One region of the Pararhizobium gei genome, then DNA from elsewhere that is predicted to be linked to it. Evidence: predicted binding sites of a transcription regulator. Region 1 holds the regulator's gene; each other region holds the start of a gene.
What was found. The regulator PhoB, encoded in region 1, activates phosphate uptake and scavenging genes when phosphate is short. The targets are predictions, from matches to a motif close to TGTCATNNANCTGTCAT.
Positions count from the first base shown of each region.

Region 1 (4,181 bases):
ACCGCGACGCCGGCTGCAAAATCGAGATAGCGGGTACCGTCTTCCGCAATCAGCCAGACGCCTTCACCGCGTTCGAACCGCAAGGGTGCACGGGCATATGTGTCATAGAGCGGCGTGGCTTGGGCCATGGCGCAGGTCTCCTCAATCATCGCGGTGATTGCTTAGCGTTGGCGAAGGGGCCGTCGCCGGCCCTCAGGAAATCAAAATGCCGCCTTTCGGCGGCGGCGCCACTATCTTCATTCCGCAATGCAATGTCAACAAATGCAAGCTTTTCGGACGCGAGGACGGCCGTGCGGTTACAGGTTTTTTTCCAAACTTGGTGCTTGCAAAAAGGCCACGCATATCAAGCAAGTTGGGGAAAACCTGAAAATCGATTCGGTCGGATTCGCGGGACTCTTGTCAGGGAGTCCCACGGGCTCTACCTTAATATTTAATTACTAGAACGCATGCGGCGGACCTAGTCACCAAAAGTGTTATCGCGTTTCAGCTTCGGAGTCTGTCCGGAGCTCGGTGGAGGATTCGGCCATCACCAACGCTGTGAATGGAGAGATGACCATGAACTGGACTGACGAGCGGGTCGAAAGACTGAAGAAGTTATGGTCTGAAGGATTGAGCGCAAGCCAGATCGCTGCACAGCTCGGCGGCGTCAGTCGCAATGCGGTGATCGGCAAAGTGCACCGCCTATGCCTGCCCGGCCGCGCAAAGGCAGGCGGCAGCACAACGACCGCCACACGCACTAAGCGCCCGGCGCCAGTCATCGCTCCCCGTCCCCAGGCATACACCACCTCAACGCGTCCAGCCGCCCGACCGATGACACGTCAGGAAGACGCCGCCGTCATGGCGCAGGACGCCGAAATCGAAACTGTCGAACAGTATAAGGAAGCTCCGGCGGGCAATGTCGTGCTTCCCATGTCGCGCCGCCTGGTCCTGACGCAGTTGACCGATCGAACCTGCAAATGGCCGATCGGCGATCCGATGAAGGACGAGTTTCATTTTTGCGGCAACGATTCCCCGGACACGTCGCCCTACTGCACCTTCCATGCCAAGCTCGCCTATCAGCCATCGGCGGAACGTCGCCGGACACGGTGAAAAGAACAATTTGAGCCGATATCAGTCCTGCCGATGACCTCTGCAGGACTTTTTCGTTTCTGGTTGCCTCAGGCACAGTTTGAAAACTATGGTATCGCGGGAATGATCTGTAGAAAGGCTGCGTCAGCCGGAGACCCAAGATGCCGTCCACCGAACTGTTGCTCACCTTTTTCGTCACGACGGCGATCTTCGCGTATATTCCCGGTCCGGCAATGTTGTATGCGGCGGCCCAAACCATGGCGCATGGCCGCCGTGGCGGGATGCTGGCGTCGCTCGGCATCCACTTGGGCTGCTATGTTCATGTGGTGGCGGCTGCCACAGGGCTGTCGGTGCTGTTTCATGCCGTCCCCATGCTTTACATGGTGGTCAAACTGGCCGGCGCCGCTTACCTGATCTGGCTCGGTATCTCGTTGTTCAGGAGAAAAACCGAGGGGGAAACGGCGCTGCCCGCGATAGGGCCTAAGTCCGGACGCCGCGCTTTCATCGAGAGCATAACGGTCGAAGTCCTCAACCCGAAGACCGCGATATTTTTCGTCGCTTTCCTGCCGCAGTTCGTGGATGCATCCGCGACGCTGCCGGCCTGGGCGCAATTCCTCGTTCTGGGGACGATCGTCAACCTGATGTTTTCATCGGCAGACATCGTCTGCGTGCTTATGGCCGGCGCCCTGACACGCCGTCTTCGCAGATCGAACGGGGTGCAGCGGCTTGTACAAAAGCTTGGCGGCGGCATTCTTGTCGGTCTCGGTGCCCATCTCGCGCTTCAGCGAGGCTGACACGTGCGGACCGCGGTGACCATTTGCGATCAGCTTTCCAGGGAATAGCCTGCGCCGCGCACCGTTCGGATGACATCCTGCATGTTGGAGAAATTCAGCGCCTTTCGCAGACGTCCGACATGGACATCCACGGTGCGCTCGTCGACATAGATATCGTGTCCCCAGACGCCGTCCAGCAACTGGGATCGCGAAAAGACCCGGCCAGGAGAGGACATGAGGAACTCGAGCAGGCGAAACTCCGTCGGTCCCAGCCGGACTTCGCGGGTCTTGCGGTGGACGCGATGGGTTTCGCGGTCGAGCTCGATGTCGCCGCATTTCAGCAGCGTCGAGAGAACCTCGGGCTTGGCCCGGCGGAGCATCGCCTTGACGCGGGCCATGAGTTCCGGCGTCGAAAACGGCTTGACCACATAATCGTCGGCACCTGTCGCCAGGCCCCGGACCCGCTCGCTTTCTTCTCCGCGCGCGGTCAACATGATGATCGGCAGACGCTCGGTTTCGGAACGCTGTCGCAATCTGCGGCACAATTCTATGCCGGACACGCCCGGAAGCATCCAGTCCAGGATGAGAAGATCCGGCAAGCGCTCCTGCAGGCGGATTTCGGCTTCGTCGCCTCGATTGATGGTATCAACCTCGAAGCCTTCGGCCTCAAGATTGTATCGCAGGAGAACGCTCAACGCTTCTTCGTCTTCGACAACGGCAATTCTCGGCAGCATGGGGTCTCAACTCCTTGACGCCCGGCGCTCACAGCAGGGCTGTCACGCGGACGGCTCCTGGCCGTCCGCGCCGCATAAGTAGGAACTTACTTACATTTTAACCGGCGCTCGATCAGTTGCCGATTGCGCCGACCGTATTGGCGGTATCGTCCTTTGGACGCTCGCCAACCGGTTGCGCACCGGTCGCCATGTAAAAGATTGTCTCGGCGATGTTGGTCGCATGGTCGCCGATGCGTTCGATGTTCTTTGCGCAAAACAGCAAATGCGTGCACGGCGTGATGTTGCGCGGGTCTTCCATCATATAGGTAAGCAATTCACGGAACAGGGATGTGTAGATCGCATCGATCTCGTTGTCCCGTTCGCGAATGCCGTTGGCCTTTTCCGGAGAGCGCGACGCATAGACGTCGAGCACTTCCTTGAGCTGCATCAGCGCAAGTTCGGCAAGATGCTCGAGCCCGCGTGAAAGCTGGCGCGGCAGGCTTGCATTTGCTACGGCAATGACGCGCTTGGCGTTGTTCTTTCCCAGATCGCCGACACGCTCGAGATCGGCCGCGATCCGGATGGATCCCATGATTTCCCTGAGGTCGGCTGCCATCGGCTGGCGCTTGGCGATGGTGACGATTGCCTTGTCGCCGATCTGCCGCTCGGCCTCATCGAGAATGACATCATCCGAGATGACTTTCTGAGCCAGCGAAAGATCGGCATTCACCAATGCGCGAACCGATTCGGCGACCATCTGCTCGGCAAGCCCGCCCATTTCGGAAATGCGGCGCGTAAGGTATTTCAGGTCGTCGTCATAGACGGAAACAATATGCGTAGACATGGTTGGTGTTCCTTGCGTTCACAATCCAGATGAGGTGCGGGGCTCAGGCATCAGCCGAAGCGGCCCATGATGTAATCCTGGGTGCGCTGGTCATCCGGATTGGTGAACATCTTGTCGGTATCATTTTCTTCGACGAGGTTGCCCAGATGGAACATGGCGGTCCGCTGGGAAACGCGCGCAGCCTGCTGCATCGAGTGGGTGACGATGACGATCGTGTAGTTGGCCCGCAGTTCGTGGATCAGTTCCTCGACCTTGGCGGTCGCGATCGGATCGAGCGCGGAGCATGGCTCATCCATCAGGATGACCTCCGGGCTGACGGCAACGGCGCGCGCGATGCACAGGCGCTGCTGCTGACCACCGGACAGACCGGTGCCGGATTCATGCAGGCGATCCTTGACCTCGTTCCAGAGACCGGCCTTCTGAAGGCTGCTTTCGACGATCTGGTCGAATTCGGCTTTGGTGCGGGCGAGACCGTGGATCTTCGGACCATAGGTGACGTTTTCGTAGATCGATTTCGGGAACGGGTTCGGCTTCTGGAAGACCATCCCGACGCGGGCGCGCAATTCGACAACGTCGATGGTCTGATCGTAAATATCGCCGTCATCGAGCATGATCTTGCCGGTGACCCGGCAGCTGTCGATCGTGTCATTCATCCGGTTCAAGCAACGCAGGAAGGTCGACTTGCCGCAACCGGACGGGCCGATCAGGGCGGTGACGGTGTTTTCGCGGACGTTGAGGTTCACATCGAACAGCGCACGCTTTTCGCCGTAATAGACCGAAACG
Region 1 is NZ_CP119409.1:798,154-802,334, reverse strand. It holds gene PY308_RS03765 (aspartate aminotransferase family protein) at 1-128, opposite strand, end outside; gene PY308_RS03760 (GcrA family cell cycle regulator) at 556-1,089, shown strand; gene PY308_RS03755 (LysE family translocator) at 1,230-1,862, shown strand; gene phoB (phosphate regulon transcriptional regulator PhoB) at 1,892-2,575, opposite strand; gene phoU (phosphate signaling complex protein PhoU) at 2,688-3,398, opposite strand; gene pstB (phosphate ABC transporter ATP-binding protein PstB) at 3,449-4,181, opposite strand, start outside.

Region 2 (4,181 bases), 170 kb from region 1:
CAACGGCTTTCGGTATCGCCACAAAGTCGTATCGTAGATCAGGCTGTCTGCATCTCGATATGAGTTAAATGCGAATGCTACCGTAAAGCGTAAAGCAAAGCGCAATTCAAAACATTCATGAAAGCATTTGAGTCGCTCGATGGATTCCTTCTGCCTTGGAGTTTAGCCTGAGACACTCCTTCGCTGGCTTATTTGAACGGTACTTCTAATGTCTCTTCTCAATGTGAATGCAACGCACCCAATCACTCTGCCGGACGGCACACTCTATCACGACACCGTCTACCTGAAGAACGTCATCAGTCATCCGCGCATGGAGATTGGCGAATACAGCTATTTCACCCATTCCGGTAAGCCGGAGAACACTGCTGAAATACTTGCCCCCTACCTGGGTCACAGTGTCCGCGAACTGCTGGTCATCGGCAAGTTTGTGCAGATCGCTCGGGGAAGTTATTTCATAACTAGTTCTGCCAACCATCCAATGACGGGCTTTTCAACCTACCCTTTCCGCATCTTCAGACCCGAGACTTTTGGCTACAGAGACCTACCCGTGAAAGATACAATTGTCGGGCACGATGTGTGGATTGGCCATAATGCAGCCATCATGCCGGGTGTTCAAATCGGTGTAGGCGCAATCGTTGCCGCAGGATCGGTCGTTGCCCGTGACGTTCCAGCTTACGCCGTCGTTGGAGGAAACCCGGCCACGGTCATCCGAATGCGCTACCCCGCGGAGATAATCAGCGAGCTTCTCGATATTGCTTGGTGGGATTGGCCCGTTGAAAAAATCGAGGCGAACTTGATTTTCCTTGAGACGGGTGACCTTGCTGCCCTTAAACGGGTTTGACAACCAGGCAATCCCAGTTCTTGCCGTGGCATATTAATACCGCTCGGCCCAAATAGCCGTCTTGCTGCTTCAATGCTTCTGTCGACTTGCCCCACATCCAACGCGTCAGCCCTTGTCCCCACTGTACCACTCCCCCATAAAGGCAAGCCAAAACACACGGAAAGACACCACAGTGGAAAACCAAGCATCGGGCGAGGCACAGACGGGCGAGCGGCAGAAAACCTATCGCCTGCACAACGCCACCATTCCTGCCCGCCCGCTGGAGCCGGCGCTCTATCTGGTGGCCACCCCGATCGGCAATCTGTCCGATATCACCCTGCGCGCGCTGGAGACCTTGGCCGGTGCCGATGTGCTGGCCTGCGAGGATACGCGCGTGACCCGCGTGCTGCTCGATCGCTACGGCATCGTCAACCGGCCCTATGCCTATCACGAACACAATGCCAACGAAGCCGGGCCGAAGCTGTTGGCGGCGCTCGATGCCGGCAAGTCGGTGGCGCTGGTGTCGGATGCCGGCACGCCGCTGGTCTCGGATCCCGGCTACCGGCTCGGGCAGATCGCGATTGCGGCTGGCCACCGGGTCGTGCCGATCCCCGGGGCATCCGCGCCACTGGCAGCGCTGGTCGGTTCCGGCCTGTCGAACGATGCCTTCTTCTTTGCCGGCTTCCTGCCGTCCAAGGACAAGGCGCGACGCGACCGGCTGCGCGAGCTGTCTCTCGTGCCGGCAACGCTGATCTTCTTTGAATCGCCGCACAGGATTGCGGCGACGATTACGGCTGCGGCCGACGAACTCGGCCCGGACCGCCGTGCTTCGGTCTGCCGGGAACTGACCAAGACCTTCGAGGAGTTTCGTCGCGGCACGCTTAGAGAATTGAAAGCCTTCTACGACGAGGGCGCGACGGTAAAAGGCGAGATCGTGCTGGTGATTGCGCCGCCGGACGCGCCGGCAGCCCCCGATCCGATCGATGTCGATGCTATTCTGGTGAAGCTCGTCAAGGATATGCCAACCGGCAAGGCCGCAACCGAAGCGGCGAAACAGACTGGCCTCAACCGCAAGGACCTTTACGACCGCCTTCTGGAGTTGAAGGGACGCGATGAAGCGTGAGGCGCCTGACAGGAAGCGGCTGAAGGCACTGCGGCGCGGCGCGTTGGCCGAATATCGGGCGGCAGCGGCCCTGCTTCTCATGGGCTACCGCATCGTCGGCTTCCGCTACCGCACCAAGCTCGGCGAGATCGACATCATCGCCCGCAAGGGAGACCTGATCGCCTGTGTCGAGGTCAAGGCCCGCGCCACGCTGGACCAGTCGGTCTTTGCCGTTTCGGACCTTACCCAACAACGCATTCGCGCTGCAAGCGATCTCTGGCTGGCGCGTCAGCCGGATTTCGCGCGCCTTTCGGTTCGCTACGATATTATCGCCGTGCTGCCCTGGCGTTGGCCCCGGCACCTGAAGGATGCATTCTGACGATCTCCCTCACGATCATCTCCGGGAATTGTAATTCAACTGACACAAAAGCTTGGTCCAAGCGTCACAAACCTCGCCTATTCGACGGTCCACCATCTCATCCCAACTGGTGAAAAGGACTCGTCATGATCCAGAAGCTCATTCTTGCCGCCGCCGCGCTGGCGCTTTCCGCAACCACCTCGCTCGCTGCCACCGAAATCACCTGGTGGCATGCCATGGGCGGCGAACTCGGACAGAAGCTCGAGGAGGTCGCCAAAACCTTCAACGCCAGCCAGAGCGATTATGTCGTCACGCCGGTCTACAAGGGCACCTATCCGGAAACCCTGACAGCCGCAATCGCCGCCTTCCGCGCCAACCAGCAGCCGGCCATCGTCCAGGTCTTCGAAGTCGGCACCGGCACCATGATGGCCGCCAAGGGCGCCGTCTATCCCGTTTACAAGCTGATGGCCGATCAGGGCGAGCCCTTCGACACGAAATCCTTCCTGACGCCGGTGACCGGCTACTATTCCGATACGGACGGCAACATCCTGTCGTTCCCGTTCAACTCCTCCACGCCGATCATGTACTACAACAAGGACGTCTTCAAGAAAGCCGGTCTCGACCCGGAAGTCGCGCCGAAGACATGGGCCGAAGTTGAAGAATTCTCGAAAAAGATTGTCTCTTCCGGCGCTGCAAAATGCGGTTTCACGTCGGCCTGGATCACCTGGGTTCAAACCGAGAACCTGTCGGCCATCCATGACAAGCCCTTCGGTTCGCTCGACAACGGCTTTGGCGGCTTCGATACGGAATTTGAATTCAACGGCCCGCTGCAGGTCAAGCATTGGGCAAACCTGAAGACGTGGTCGGACGAGGGCCTGTTCCAGTATGGCGGTCCGGTTGGTGGCGATGATGCCGCGACCAAGTTCTATGCCCAGGAATGCGCGATCACGATGAATTCGTCGGCTGGCCGCGCCGGTGTGATCAAGAACGCCAAGGACTTCACCCCGGGTTTCGCCCAGCTTCCCTATTATAAAGACGAAATCCAGGAGCCGAAGAACTCGATCATCGGCGGCGCCACACTGTGGGTGCTGAATGGCAAGGACGATGCGACCTACAAGGGCGTCGCGAAGTTCTTCAGCTATCTGTCGAAGCCGGAGGTCCAGGCCGACTGGCACCAGTATACCGGCTACCTGCCGATCACCAATGCCGCTTACGAACTGGGCCAGAGCCAGGGCTACTACGAAAAGAACCCGGGCTCGGACATCGCGATCAAGCAGATCACCCGCGGCACGCCGTCGGCCAATTCCAAGGGCGTGCGCTTCGGCAACTTCACCCAGGTCCGCAAGGTCGTGGACGAAGAGTTCCAGGCGCTGCTGTCCGGCACGAAGGACGCCCAGCAGGCACTCGATTCCGCCGTCACACGCGGCAACGACCTGCTGCGCGAGTTCCAGGCCGCCAACTGACGCCTGACGCGTTTGAGAGAGAGGGCCGCCAGCCGGCCCTCTCTTCGCATTTCAGCCTGCGGGAATACCATGGAAACCAAGCGTTCCACCTTCAACAACCGGCTTTTACCCTATCTGCTGCTCGCGCCGCAGCTGATCATCACGCTGGTGTTCTTCATCTGGCCGGCCGGGCAGGCCATCAAATCCTCGTTCGAGCGCGAAGACCCCTTCGGCATGTCAACGGTCTTCGTTGGCCTGACCCATTACAAACGGCTGTTTCTCGACCCGAACTATCTGCAATCGCTGATGACCACGGCCGTCTTCGCCGTTTCCGTCACGGTGATCTCCATGGGGCTTGGCCTGCTCTTTGCTGTGGCCGTCGATCGACTTGCCCGCTCGGCCAAGGTCTATACGACGCTGCTCGTCTGGCCTTACGCCGTCGCCCCCGTCATTGCCGGC
Region 2 is NZ_CP119409.1:624,083-628,263, reverse strand. It holds gene PY308_RS02895 (CatB-related O-acetyltransferase) at 209-841, shown strand; gene rsmI (16S rRNA (cytidine(1402)-2'-O)-methyltransferase) at 1,014-1,943, shown strand; gene PY308_RS02885 (YraN family protein) at 1,933-2,301, shown strand; gene ugpB (sn-glycerol-3-phosphate ABC transporter substrate-binding protein UgpB) at 2,427-3,743, shown strand; gene ugpA (sn-glycerol-3-phosphate ABC transporter permease UgpA) at 3,813-4,181, shown strand, end outside.
Region 2: the regulator PhoB is predicted to act here: its motif matches at 2,331-2,347, upstream of ugpB (sn-glycerol-3-phosphate ABC transporter substrate-binding protein UgpB).

Region 3 (4,181 bases), 120 kb from region 1:
TGGTGTTCGGCTATGTCATCGATTATGTGCTCTTCCACACAGCAAACTGGTCGTTCGCCGTCTTCAATCTCGCAGACAGCTTTATCACGATCGGGGCAGGCGCGATCATTCTGGACGAGCTTCTGCATATGAAAAAGCAGGATGCGTAAAATTTTAGGAGCCGGCTGAAGTCTCTTAAAAGGCTTGCCGTGCTAGGCAGGCAACATGAGCGACCTTCCGAACCTGAGAAAGCGGATAACAGACGAGTTCGGCGTGCCCCGTCGCACTCTGGGCGATAAACCCGCTCCTCAGTATGCGCCGACTGTTTTGCCGGGACCGGACGAAGATACAGTGCGCGACGGAAACAAATCCGTTGTGAAGCTGCTTTTGGCAGGGGTCGGCTTGCTTTGCTCAGCCGCCGTTCTCGGTGCCGGTTTTGTTGCCGATCTCCAATTTCTCTCCGGCTTTCTGGCCCTTGCCGGAACGTCAGGCGCGGGCCTGCTGCTCATCGACTGGTATCGAGCTGCTTTCAAGGACAATGTCGGACGCGGCGGTAGCGAAATCGCCAGCGACAGGCGGTGGGAGCGCAGCGAAACCTCGCAGCTCCTCTCGACGGTTCATGACGCGCTCGGCGATATCGCCCTGATACGCTCTCCGAACGGGCGGATCGTGCAGGCCAACAAGGTCTTCTGCCGGCTGACAGGCTGGCAACGGCCGGAGGGCGCGACCTGCGAGACGCTGGGCCTGGAATTCGAGCCGGCGTCCGGCCCCAATCATTTTCGCGTGCGAATCGCGGCGGATAACGGCGTCCGGCTCTTCGACTGGCATGATGTCGTGGCGCGGGAGCCGGCCAGCGGCGCCTTCATGCTGCACAGCATCGCTCGAGACGTGACCGAGGAAGTTCATGCCGCCCGCAGAAGCGAGGAGGCGCGCCGCCGCGCGGAAAGCGCCAGCGAGGCGAAGTCGCGGCTGCTTGCCACCGTCAGCCATGAAATCCGCACGCCGTTGTCAGGCATTCTTGGCATGAGCCACCTTATGGGCCAGACGCGCTTGAGCAGCGAGCAGAAAAACTATCTTGCCGGCATGCGCCAGTCCGGGCACGCGCTCGTTCACCTGGTCGATGGCCTGCTGGATTTCTCGTCGATCGAGGCCGGCCGTTTCCGGTTGCGTCCGGCACCGGAACCCCTGCGCGAAACGATCGAGAGCGTCGTCGAAATGCTTTCACACCGTGCGCATGAGAAAGGCATCGAGGTCGGTTCCTCGGTGATGGCGGATGTTCCGGGCCTCTTGGATTTCGATGCGGCCCGATTGAGGCAGGTGCTGTTCAACGTGATTGGCAATGCGGTGAAATTTACACAGATTGGCGGCGTTCTCGTCACAGCCTCGGTTGACGGCAAAGATATTGTCATCAGCGTGGAGGATAGCGGGCCAGGCATGACGCCGCGGGAGCAGGAGCGTGTCTTCGACGAGTTCGAGCAGGCCGGTGGCAACGAGCAACGCGCGGGCGGTTCTGGTCTTGGTCTGGCCATCTCACGGCGGGTCATCGAGGAATCCGGTGGCTCCCTGACGGTGTCCAGCATCAAGGGCAAGGGAAGCACCTTCGAAATCCGGTTTCCCGCCGAGGGCGCCGATTTAGCCACAGCATCCCTTGCCCGGCTCGGCGTCCTCTCCGGCTCCCGTGTTATGGTCATGGCGCCAGCAGGGCCTGCTTCGAGAGCATTGTCGGCAACCATCAAAACATTGGGCGGTGTCTGCACAATTGCTGAAACGGTGGACGAAGCGCGCGCGTTCGTGAGTTCCCGGACCCCTGGCGCTTCTCTCACCGACATTATCGTGGACCATCGCCATGCGGCGCAGTTCCGGCAGTTGCTCGCCCGGATGCCGGCGCTGGACAATCCGTCGCTGCGAAAGACCTATCTGGTCAATCCAGAGGAACGGACCGGCCGGCCGATCAACCAGATGGACGGTTATCACGCCTGGCTCATCCGGCCGCTCAGGGAAAAATCGCTTGTCGCGGTGTTGCGCGGACAAATGAAGGGGATGGAAGTGCGCGATGCCATCAACGACAACCGCCCGGTCCTGCGCGAACTGGCGGTTTTGAACGACAGGCAGCCGCAGGGCGGCGTGCTGCTGGCCGAGGACGATCCGATCAATGCCCTGATGGTACGCGCCATTCTGGAGCGGGCCGGCCACACTGTCAGCACGGTTCGTGATTTCCAGGCAGTGGACCTGGCGCTTTTCGATGCGTCGCAAGCAGAGCGTGCCAAGCCGCGACTGATCATCTCGGATCTCAATATGCCGGGCGGCGACGGATTGTCCATGCTCAAGCGATTGCGCGCGCAGGAACGCCTGTCCGATGAACCGCCGGTTCCCGTGATCGTTCTCACCTCGGATACGCAGGCAGACACCCTCCGGGACCTTCTTGCGGCGGGAGCCGACGCGGTTCTGGCGAAACCGGCCGATCCGCAAGCGCTGACAACCGAAGTCAGCCGCTTGCTGGATCGTTAAGGTTTGGCCTTTGCGGGCGCTTCCGATGTCACTATCCTGTTGCAGAAACGTGTTTAAACCCGTTCAGGATATCAGCGATCAGGATGGCCCGCGATGGCAACCGAAACTTTGGAAATGGTGACCGTGGCTGACCAGCCGCTGACCCGTGTCCGCAGCTCCAAGGCACCCGCCGCCGACGTGCTTGGCCGTATCGGTACTCTGGAAACGCGGCTTGCGCGCAATGCCGGCGAAATCGATGCCGCGCAGGCCGTCCGCTACAAGGTCTTCGTGGAAGAGATGAAGGCACAGATCCCGCAGGAGGCGGCTCGCCGCAAGCGCGATGCCGATATCTGGGACGCGGTCTGCGATCATCTTCTGGTGCTGGACACGACAATCGAAGGCGATGCCGAAGAGCAGATTGTCGGAACCTACAGGCTGCTTCGCCAGGATGTGGCTCAAGCGACGGGCGGTTTTTATTCCGCGTCGGAATTCTGCGTCGATGCGCTGCTCAAGCGCCAGCCGGACAAGAAATTCATGGAACTCGGCCGATCCTGCGTTTTGCCGGAATACCGGACGAAGCGCACCGTCGAGCTTCTCTGGCAGGGAAACTGGGCCTATGCCCTGAAGCACGGCGTCGACGCCATGTTTGGCTGCGGTTCCTTTCCCGGCGTCGTGCCCGAGGAACATGCGCTGGCGCTGTCCTTCCTGCATCACAACATGCTCGTGCGCGACGAATGGCATGTGACCGCACGGCCGGAACTGTTCCGTAACATGGACCTGATGCCGACCGAGGCGATCAGCATGCGCAAGGCGCTTGCCGCCCTGCCGCCCTTGATCAAGGGGTATATGCGGCTCGGGGCAATGGTGGGCGAAGGCGCGGTTGTCGACCATGCCTTCCGGACCACCGACGTCCTGATCGTTCTGCCGATCAACAATATTTCCGGCCGCTACATCAATTATTACGGGGCCGACGCAGGGCGTTTCGCCAGCTGAAGAACCCCTTGCTGTACAACGAGAAAGCCCGCCCCCGACGTCTCGGGAGCGGGCTTCGTCTATTGTGCCTTCGGCAGTGATTGTCAGCTGCCTGCATTGTGGGCGGCAAGGGCCGCCATGTTGACGATGTCGGAATCCTTGGCCGCCATGGAGACGATCTGAACGGACTTGTCGAGGCCGACGAGCAGCGGGCCGATCACCGTCGATCCCCCAAGCTCCTGCAGCATCTTCGTCGAGATCGATGCAGAGTGAAATGCCGGCATGACCAGCACGTTGGCGGTGCCCGAAAGGCGGCAGAACGGATATTGCTCCATCACCTTGGCGTTCAGCGCCACATCGGCCCCCATTTCGCCGTCATATTCGAAATCGACGCGACGCTTATCGAGGATCTTGACGGCTTCGCGTACCCGTTCCGAGCGCTCGCCGGAGGGGTGGCCGAAGGTCGAATAGGCCAGCATCGCCACGCGCGGAAAATAGCCGAGACGTCGCGCCAGGCCAGCCGCTTCCTCGGCAATGTCGGCCAGTTCCTCGGAGGACGGCATGTCATGGACGGCAGTATCGGCAACGAGCACGGTGCGGCCGCGGCAAAGCGCAAGGGAGGCCCCGATGACGCGATGTCCCGGCTTCGGGTCGATACAGCGCAGAACATCATCGAGAGCGGTCGAATAGTTGCGCGTGATGCCGGTCACCATGCCGTCCGCGTCGCCGAGCGCCACCATGCA
Region 3 is NZ_CP119409.1:673,542-677,722, forward strand. It holds gene lspA (signal peptidase II) at 1-149, shown strand, start outside; gene PY308_RS03150 (PAS domain-containing hybrid sensor histidine kinase/response regulator) at 205-2,487, shown strand; gene olsB (l-ornithine N(alpha)-acyltransferase) at 2,602-3,459, shown strand; gene PY308_RS03160 (NADP-dependent malic enzyme) at 3,543-4,181, opposite strand, start outside.
Region 3: the regulator PhoB is predicted to act here: its motif matches at 2,514-2,530, upstream of olsB (l-ornithine N(alpha)-acyltransferase).